2 linked regions of the Myxococcus xanthus genome follow. The protein of the gene in region 2 interacts with the protein of the main gene of each other region in a pairwise test. Links are inferred from orthologs where the notes say so. Each region holds a gene or a part of one and is shown on either strand. Other genes may lie near its edges.

The links. Proteins that work in one complex are often made in the same cells at the same time.
Region 1: the proteins of hflC (region 2) and ftsH interact in binary tests that used the Escherichia coli proteins (3 or more experiments, as listed by UniProt). The link is inferred for Myxococcus xanthus from one-to-one orthologs.

The regions. Positions count from the first base shown.
Region 1 is NZ_CP017174.1:5,358,726-5,362,666, forward strand. What follows is about bases 947-3,941. They hold ftsH (ATP-dependent zinc metalloprotease FtsH), read right to left. Parts: upstream 3,405-3,941; coding sequence 1,488-3,404; downstream 947-1,487. Other genes in these bases: BHS09_RS21965 (pirin family protein), read left to right, coding at 947-1,388; tilS (tRNA lysidine(34) synthetase TilS), read right to left, coding at 3,585-3,941. Also shown: BHS09_RS21960 (pirin family protein), read left to right, coding at 1-430; more of BHS09_RS21965, read left to right, coding at 462-946. UniProt on the Escherichia coli protein: Acts as a processive, ATP-dependent zinc metallopeptidase for both cytoplasmic and membrane proteins. Plays a role in the quality control of integral membrane proteins.
Region 2 is NZ_CP017174.1:3,696,309-3,701,865, reverse strand. Bases 2,466-5,455 are described here. They hold hflC (protease modulator HflC), read right to left. Parts: upstream 4,435-5,455; coding sequence 3,496-4,434; downstream 2,466-3,495. Other genes in these bases: hflK (FtsH protease activity modulator HflK), read right to left, coding at 4,431-5,408; BHS09_RS15655 (hypothetical protein), read left to right, coding at 3,187-3,408; BHS09_RS15660 (cytochrome P450), read right to left, coding at 2,800-3,174; BHS09_RS15665 (GspE/PulE/PilB domain-containing protein), read left to right, coding at 2,466-2,731. Outside these bases: BHS09_RS15670 (LVIVD repeat-containing protein), read left to right, coding at 1-1,293; more of BHS09_RS15665, read left to right, coding at 1,373-2,465.

The sequences.
Region 1 (3,941 bases), 1.7 Mb from region 2 along the record:
AGTCCAGCGGATGACGGCCGGCACCGGTGTGCTGCACAGCGAGATGAACGGCGCGGATGAGAACCTCCACTTCCTGCAGATCTGGATCATCCCGGACCGCAAGGGCCTGACGCCTGGCTACGAGCAGAAGGCCTTCCCGGAGTCCGAGCGCCAGGGCCGCTGGCGGGTGGTGGCCAGCCCGGACGCCCGCGACGGCAGTCTCACGGTGCACCAGGACGTGGTGCTTCACGCGACGCTGCTGGGCACAGGCGAGCAGGCGACGTACACGCTCGCTCCGGGCCGCCACGCCTGGCTGCAGCTGGCGCGGGGCAAGGCCACGCTCAACGGCGTGGAGCTGAAGGCCGGGGACGGCGTCGCGGTGGCGGACGAGTCGCAGCTCGTCCTCTCCGCCACGGAGCCGGTAGAAGCGCTGCTGTTCGACCTGGCCTGAGGCCACCTCGCTGAACGAAAGAGAGCACGACATGAGCCGGGACGACTTGAACGCGGAGCAGCTTCCCCCTTCGATGGAGACACTCATCGTCGCGCCCTCACGCGACCTGGGCGACGGGTTCGAGGTGCGGCGCGCGCTGCCCTCGGCCCGCCGCCGAATGGTGGGGCCCTTCATCTTTCTGGACCAGATGGGCCCCGCTGGCTTCCAACCCGGCCACGGCCTGGATGTGCGGCCCCATCCGCACATCGGGCTGGCCACCGTCACCTACCTCTTCGACGGCGAAGTCATGCACCGGGACAGCCTGGGCACGGTGCAGCCCATCCGCCCCGGCGCGGTGAACTGGATGACGGCGGGCAACGGCATCGTCCACTCGGAGCGCACCGGCCCCGGCCCACGCGCAGCGGGCAGCAAGCTCTTTGGCATGCAGGCGTGGGTGGCGCTGCCCAAGCGCCACGAGGAGACGGCCCCGGCCTTCGTCCACCACCCCGAGGACCAGATGCCCTGCCACGAGGGTGAGGGTGCGCGGATGCGCGTCATCACCGGCACCGTGCACGGTCAGCGCTCGCCGGTGCGGACGCTGTCGGACATGTTCTACGCGGACGTGGCGCTGGAGGCCGGCGCGCGCTTCGTGGTTCCGGCCGAGCACGAGGAGCGGGCGATGTACCTCGTCCAGGGCACTGTGGAGGTGGACGGCATGGCCTTCGAGCCAGGAGAGCTGCTCGTCTTCCGGCCCGGCAGCGCCGTCACCCTCCACGCCACCGCGGCGGCGAGGCTGCTGGTGCTCGGCGGAGAGCCCATGGACGGGCCGCGCTACATTTTCTGGAACTTCGTCTCCAGCTCGAAGGAGCGGCTGGAGCAGGCCAAGGAGGACTGGAAGGCCGGCCGCTTCGCCGCCGTCCCAGACGAGACGGACTTCATCCCCCTGCCCGAGGCCCCCCTCCCGGTGCGCTACCCGTAGGCGCGCGGGCCCCCGGGAGCCCGCAAAGCAGAAGGCCCTTCCCAGCAGCGTGGGAAGGGCCTTCTTCATTTCAGCTCAACCGCTGGAAGCGCGTGAGGCTCAGGCCTTCTTCGGCTCCATCGCCGGCAGGCCCTCGAGCGCGTCGAGGATCTTCCGCTTGTCCTTCTTCTCCGTCGCCTTCGGGGGCGCATTCACGCGCGGGGGCGGACGCTCACGGGTCAGCTGCCCGCCCTGGAGGAGGATGTTGACGTCCTCGGCGTCCAGCGTCTCGTACTCCACCAGCGCGTCGGTCACGCGGCGCAGGGCCTCGATGTTCTCCGTCAGCAGCTGCTTGCCGCGCTCGTAGCAGCCCACGACGATGCTGCGGACCTCGGCGTCAATCTGCCGGGCGGTGTCCTCGGAGTAGTCCTTGGACGAGTTGAAGTCGCGGCCCAGGAACACCTCACCGTCGCTCTTGCCGAACGCCAGGGGGCCCATCTTCTCGCTCATGCCCCAGCGGCACACCATGGCGCGGGCCGTCTCGGTGGCACGCTCGATGTCGTTGGCGGCGCCGCTGCTCATCTCGTCGAACATGAGCTCTTCGGCGATGCGCCCGCCCATGGCCATGGAGATCTGGTCCAGCATCTGCTTCTTGTAGCCGTTGACCTTGTCCTCGGTGGGCAGGCTCCAGGTGACGCCCAGGGCCTGGCCGCGCGGGATGATCGTGACCTTGTGGAGCGGGTCGCAGCCCGGAAGCAGCTTGGCCAGCAGCGCGTGGCCCGCCTCGTGGGTAGCGGTGTTCCGCTTCTCCTTCTCGGTCATGATCATGGAGCGCCGCTCGGGACCCATGAAGACCTTGTCCTTGGCGGCCTCGAAGTCGCTCAGGTCCACGCGCTCCTTGTTCTGACGCGCGGCCATCAGCGCCGATTCGTTGACGAGGTTCTCCAGGTCCGCGCCCGTCATGCCCGGCGTACCGCGAGCGATGACCTCCAGGTCCACTTCCGGCGCCAGCGGCACGCGGCGGGTGTGCACCTTCAGCACGCCCAGGCGGCCCTTCACGTCGGGACGCGGCACCACGATGCGCCGGTCGAAGCGGCCGGGACGCTGGAGCGCCGGGTCCAGCACGTCCGGACGGTTGGTGGCGGCAATCAGGATGACGCCGTCGTTGGACTCGAAGCCGTCCATCTCCACCAGGAGCTGGTTGAGCGTCTGCTCGCGCTCGTCGTGTCCACCGCCCAGGCCCGCGCCACGGTGACGGCCCACGGCGTCGATTTCGTCGATGAAGATGATGCAGGGGGCGTTCTTCTTGCCCTGCTCGAAGAGGTCACGGACGCGGCTGGCGCCGACGCCCACGAACATCTCCACGAAGTCCGAGCCGGAGATGGAGAAGAACGGCACGCCGGCCTCGCCGGCCACCGCGCGGGCGAGCAGCGTCTTGCCCGTTCCCGGCGAGCCCATCATCAGCACGCCCTTGGGAATGCGGCCGCCCAGCTTGGTGAACTTCTTCGGGTCCTTGAGGAAGGCGACAATCTCCTCGAGCTCTTCCTTGCACTCGTCCGCGCCGGCCACGTCCGCGAAGGTGACCTTGTTGTGGCTCTCGCTGAGGAGCTTGGCCTTCGACTTGCCGAAGGTCATCGCCTTGCCGCTGCCACCCTGCAGCTGGCGCATGAAGAAGATGAAGAACAGGAACAGGAAGACGACCGGCATCCACTGACCGAGGATGGTCAGCCAGAGGCTGTTCTGCTCCTCCCGCTCGTACTTCACGTCCACGCCATTGCTGCGGAGCTGGTTCAGCATGGCCGCATCCGGCGCCGGCCCCGTCGTGCGGAACTTCTCCGACGTGTCGGTGAACTTGCCGGAATAGGTGTTGCCCTTGACGGCAACCTCCTTGACCTTCTTCTCCTCCACCTTCGTCAGCAACTGGGTGAAGGACGGTTCCTGGACCTGGTCGTTGCCCTGGGAGAAGAAATTGTAGAAGGCGACGAAGAGGACGATCAGGATGACCCAGAGCCCGATGGTCTTGTAAGTCGAACGCACGTGTCAGCTGCCCTTTCGGAACTCGGCGGGATGAGGGCCGCGCTGGGAAGAACCCCAGCTTTATCCATCACTTGGCCGACACCAGGCGAGCTACCCAGCGGCGGACCGTATCAGCAACAGCAAAAAGCCCTCAACTATTTAGGGGGCCGCGCCCATCCCCCGAACTGCGACTCTGCCACTCTATAACGCCGCGGTCCGCTGAATGCTCGAACCGGGGGGAACCGCCCAGAGGTACTCCCTGGCGGCCGCACGCGGAACCACCGGTGGCCAGAGGCCGGGGAGCCACAACACCTGCCCCTCGGCATCCGCCACCACCGGCCGCGTGGCCCGTGCTTCCGCGGGCACCCGAAAATCAACCAACACATCTTGAAGCTTGCGTTGTCCCCCAGCAGTGCACACCCGGTCGCCGGGGCGACGTGTCCGCACGGTCAGCGGCCAGCGCGTCCCGTCCCCGAGCGCCAGCCCGAGCACGCCCGCAGGTGGAGGTCCGAACTCGACGGAAAAATTCCAACCCGTCCCCGCGAGCGCGCCCCGCGC
Region 2 (5,557 bases):
TTCGCCGGCATTCGGGTTCCCCAGGACGGGAGCACGGGAACGCTGGACGGCCACGCGCTCACGCGCCAGCAATTGAATGGCGAATTCCATATCGCGACACGGTTCACCCAGCGAGGCGTGGAGCGGGACCTCGCCTTCGCGGGCTGCGACGCTCCCCAGCCGGGATTGGTAACAGGCTGCTTCGTCCGCTGCTCCAATGGCAAGGTCTCCTCCTGGGGCACCTTCGAGGCCGCGCGGATGACCTGGGGCCGGAATGAAGCCGAGGCGTCAGGCGGCCTTCGCCTCATCTCGGAGCAGGCCATCTCCATGGGGCGGCCAGTGGATGTCTACGTCCACCGGAAGCACGCCTACGTCGTGGCCATCAACCACGACCGCACCGATGCGCCCGGCGGGCTCACGGTCTTCGATGTCAGCGACCCGAGCAATCCCATCCGAAAGAAGGAAATCTCCCTGCCGGGCGACTCGTACTGGAACGCGGCATGGACGAAGGAGGACGCGCTCTACATCGCCAGCAGGAGCGCGGGCGTCCTGGTCTTCGACATCTCCAACCCCGCGGACCCCATCCTGGTGCGCAACGCACCCGGCGGAGCAACTCTGGACGTCCACACCCTCTTCGTGGACGGCAACCGGCTGTATGCCGTGTCTCCAGGCCCCGCGCCGCACGGCGAGACGCTCATCTTCGACATCTCCACGCCGCTCAACCCCCAACTGCTCAGCCGCTTCCAGGCGTCCAGTACGACGTCCTTGACGCCCTCGGCGCACGACTCCTTCGCCTATCAGGACCGGCTCTACGTCAATCACTTCTTCGCGGGGTACATCGTCTTCGACGTGAAGGACCCGACGAACCCACGGGAGCTGGGCCACTACGCGTTCGACACCGACAACAGCTTCACGACCAGCCACGCGGGCGCGGTGGGCACCTTCGCGAGAAAGACCATCGCCTTCGAGGGAGGCGAATACCAAGGCGCCCACCTGCGCGTCCTGGACGTGACGGACCCCACCGCCATCCCGCTCATCGGCAGGTACCAACTGCGCCCCCAGACCTCCATCCACAACATGATCCTCAAGGGTCAGCGGCTCTACATCGCCTACTATCATGAGGGATTGCGCGTGCTGGATGTCGGCAACCCCACCCAGCCGCGCGAGGTCGCCTACTTCAACACCTTCCGCGAATCAGACCCCGGCCGGACCGACAACCTGCTCGAGGGCGCCATTGGCATCCGCGTCCCTGGAGATGGCCACGTGTACGTGGTGGACACCACCCGCGGCCTGCTCGTCTTCAACGAGCTCTGAACCCGGCAGCACGCATCAGGCGCCGTCACCCACGATGCCGGTGGACGCGAAGCCGGCACAGCGACTTGAATCCCGGTTCATGACGCGGAGACTCGGAGAGCGGCTGGTGCTGGACGGCGTGCTGACGCCAGAGCTGTTGTCCCGTGCGCTCGCGCATCAGCAGGAGACAGGCCAGAAGCTCGGGGAGTGCCTGGTGCGGCTGGGCGTGGACGAGACGCCGGTGCTGCGGCTGCTGGCCCAGGAGCTCCAGACGCGCTTCGTCTCGACGGAGAAGCTGGCGCAGGCCACGGTGGCGCCCGCGTTGCTCGAAAAGGTGCCGGTGCGGCTCGCGGAGGGCTTCGACTTCATGCCCCTGCGCCTGGCACAGGGCACGCTGTACGTGGCCATTGCCGAGCCCCAGCGACAGCGGGCCCTGGAGGAAATCGTCCGGACGGTGGACGTCACCCAGGTGTTGCCGTTCGTCGCGGTGCGCAGGTCCATCCGAGCGGCCATCCGCAAGCACTACTATGCGGATGCGCTCGCATTCGAGCACCCACCCGAGGACGACGCGTGCCCTCACTGCGGCGCCCCCACGCAGGTGGGCGACTTCCAGTGCGAGCGCTGTGAGTTGCTGCTCGTGCGTCACGTGGAGGACCTGCCGCCCCGGGACAATGTGTCGTTGGTCCGGGCGCTGCTGACCCAGCCGGAGCGCCGTGGAACCTCGGGCACGCCGCGCGCACCGCAGGCGGAGGCCACGCGTGTCGCCTCGTTCCAGCCGCCCATAGGAGGCACCCATGCGCGGCCCTTCATCGTTGGGGGCTTGAGCGTGGCGAACCTGAAGCTCAGCCCCTTCGAGGCGTATGTCCTATCGCTGGTGGACGGACACACGTCGCTGGCGGAGCTGGCGCTCATCACCCAGCTCACGGAAGTGGAGCTGCACGCCCTCTTCGCGTCACTGGAGGAGCGCGGCGTCACGAAGCTGTATGAACTTCCCCCGCCCACTGTGCGAGGCGCAGCCCCTGTCCGAGACGTTGGCACGGCGCAGATGGCCCAGCCCCCCGCCGCACCGGTGACGCAGGCGACGGTGCCTCATCGTCCCAGGGCGCAGCCAGTCTCCGAGTCCGCCGTGGCCCCGGTGCGTCCGGCACCGCCGCCCAAGCAGGAGGACGCGAACGAGGACGTGCTCCAGCGTGTCATCCGGCTGGAACAGGCGGGTCGGTGGGCCGAGGCCATTGAGCTGCTGGAGCGAGGTATCGGCCTGCTGTCGTCCCCCGCGCCGCTCTACAACCGGCTGGGGATGATTCTCCTGAACCATCAGCGCGATTGCGACCGCGCCACGGCGCTGTTCCAGAAGGCGGCGGACCTGGAGCCGGAGAACAGCCTCTACACGATGAACCTCTACTCCGTGATGTGCCTCGTGGCGGAGACCACCAATGCCGGGCAGAAGGCGCGGCGCTGATTTGCGGACGGCGTCTCGCGACCCGGGAGCCCGACGCACGCCGACCCACGGAGAAGACTCACCCCGCATCATTCGGGGCGCGACACGACTGGGAGCGTGACCGGTCCTCGTACCACCAGCGTGCGCTGCCACGTCATCGGACTGGGGCCGCGCGCCAGCGCGCCACAGCGGTCCAGCAGCGCCTCCAACGCCACCGGCCCCTCCGTGCGCGCCAGTTGTGCGCCCAGGCAGAGGTGGACGCCATGTCCGAAGGGCAGGTTCTGCGGGCCCGTCCGCGTCAGGTCGAAGCGGTCGCCTTCCGGGTATTGCGACTCGCCATGCCAGGCCGAGCCGATGAGCACCAGCAAGCGCGTTTCCATGGCGAGTGGGACACCGCCCACCAGCGACAGCTGGGTGGACTGCCGGAGCCTCTCGGCGCGGAGGATGACACGCCGCTCCAGCACCGAGAGCAGGCCTTGACGCCACTGACGGCCACCATCACTGACTGCGGCGGCATCAGCAGCCCGTTTCCGTACTACACCGACGAAATGATGCTCGGCGATGACATCACGATGACCGCGATGGCTTTCGGCAGATGCACACCGGGAACCGTGGCGCACGTGCGATTCGAGGTCCGCCAGTTCATGGGGGACAGCGTCTCTGACGACATCTATTTCGACTGTCCCTACGTGCCGTAAGCGGCCCAGGCAGTCCAGGCCCTCTCCGTACGGCACGGAAGCGGGGCATCTGCGGCCAGGATGCCGTTGACGCCCCGCCCTTCCCGTCTACTTCTTGGAGCTGCGCAGGTACCGGTAGAACTCGGAGTCGCCGCCCAGGAACAGCGACGTGGAGGCGTCCACGACATCCGGGTAGGCCTCCAGCGTCCGCATGAACTGGTAGAACTCCGGGTCCCGGCCGAAGGCCTCCGCGTAGATTTTCGTCGCCTCGGCGTCCGCCGCGCCGGTGATGTCCTGGGCCTTGCGGTAGGCCGCCGAGCGGATCTCCTTCAAGTCACGCTCACGCTGACCCCGGACCTCCGCCGCGCGGCCCATGCCCTCCGAGCGGGAGCGCTCGGCGATGCGCTTGCGCTCGGAGATCATCCGCTCGAACACCTTTACCTGGACCTCGTCCACGTAGTTGATGCGGCGGATCTGCACGTCGACCAGCTCCACGCCGAACTCCTTGACGATCTCCGCGGCCCGCAGCCGAATCTGGCGAGTGAGCTTGTCCCGGCCCTGGGCGACCTGCTCCAGCGACTCGGCCCGCTCCGATTCGGCGGTGTACTCGTCGTCCTCGAAGGGGCGGTTGGTGGAGCGGACCGCTTCAATCAGCGCGAACGACGCGATGGTGTTGCGCGTCTCACCATCGATGATGTCGTCGAGCCGGGACTGCGCGTTGCGCTCGTCGCGCAGGCGCTGGAAGAAGCGCAGCGGGTCCACGATGCGCCAGCGTCCGAAGGTGTCCACCCAGATGTACTTCTTGTCCTTGGTGGGAATCTGGTTCGGGTCACCGCGCCAGTCCAGCCACCGCTTGTCGAAGCGGTTCACCGTGTCGACAAAGGGCATCTTGAAGTGGAGCCCCGGGTCCACGACGGACGAGCCCTTCGGCTCGCCGAACCGGGTGATGACGGCCTGCTCGTGCTCGCTCAGGGTGTAGGTCGCGGAGAAGCCGACCACGACGACCAGTACGGCCAATACGCCAAGGGGAATGACAAGGCGGCTCATCGGCGGCCCTCCGTCTGGCTCGCGCTCCCGGACACCGCGGGGTCGGTCGCCTGCATGTTCAACAGCGGCGTGAGCCCCTTGACGGACTCATCCAGGACGACCTTCTGCCCGGCGCTCCGGAGCACCTGGCTCACGGTCTCCAGGTACATGCGGCGGCGGGTGACGTCCGGCGCCTTGCGGTACTCCTCGTAGACGCGAGCGAAGCGGTCCGCCTCACCCTTGGCGCGGTTCACACGTTCAATGGCGTAGCCCTCGGCGCTGCGCAGCGCCTCCTCGGCCTCGCCCTTCGCGCGGGGGATGACGCGGTTCAGTTCGGCGTAGGCCTCGTTGATGACGCGCTCCTTCTCCTGGATGGCCTGGTTCACCTCGTTGAAGGACGGCTTCACGGGGTCGGGCGGGTTCACGTCCTGGAGGACCACCTGCTGGATGTCCACGCCCGTCTCGTAGCGGTCCGCCAGGTCCTGGAGCAGCAGCTTGGCCTGGGTGGCCACCGCCTGGCGGCCCGTGGTGAGGACCTCGTTCACCGAGTGGTCTCCCACGACGGCCCGCATCGATGCCTCGGAGATGTCCCGGAGCATGCTCTCCACGTTCTTCACCTTGAAGAGGTACTGGTACGGGTCCTTGATCTTGTACTGGACGATCCACTCCACCACCGCGACGTTGAGGTCACCGGTGAGCATGAGCGACTCGCGCTTCATGTCCGATGACTCCGCCGCATAGGCTGAGCCCGCGCGCGAGCGGGAGGCCTCCGTGCGGAAACCGAACTCTGCCTTGAGCTGACGCTGCACCGGGACCTTCACGATGCGGTCCACCCAGAAGGGCACCCGGAAATGCGGGCCCGGCTCCACCGTTCCCACGAAGCGCCCCAGCCGGAGGATGACGCCCACTTCGTCCGGCTCCACCTGGGCGTAGCTGGTCATCAGCCCCACCAGCAGGAACAGGCCGAGCACCGCGAACAGGAGGCGGCGCCCCATCCCAGGCCCCAGCTGCCGCCGCAGCTCACGTAGGACGTCTGACGGATCCCGCCCTCGTGGGTCGGAGTTCATGACGCGAGGATTCCATGCCATCCATCCGTCTTCCCCCGTACAGGCTGCTCATGCAAGGGGCTCCATGAGAATTCCAG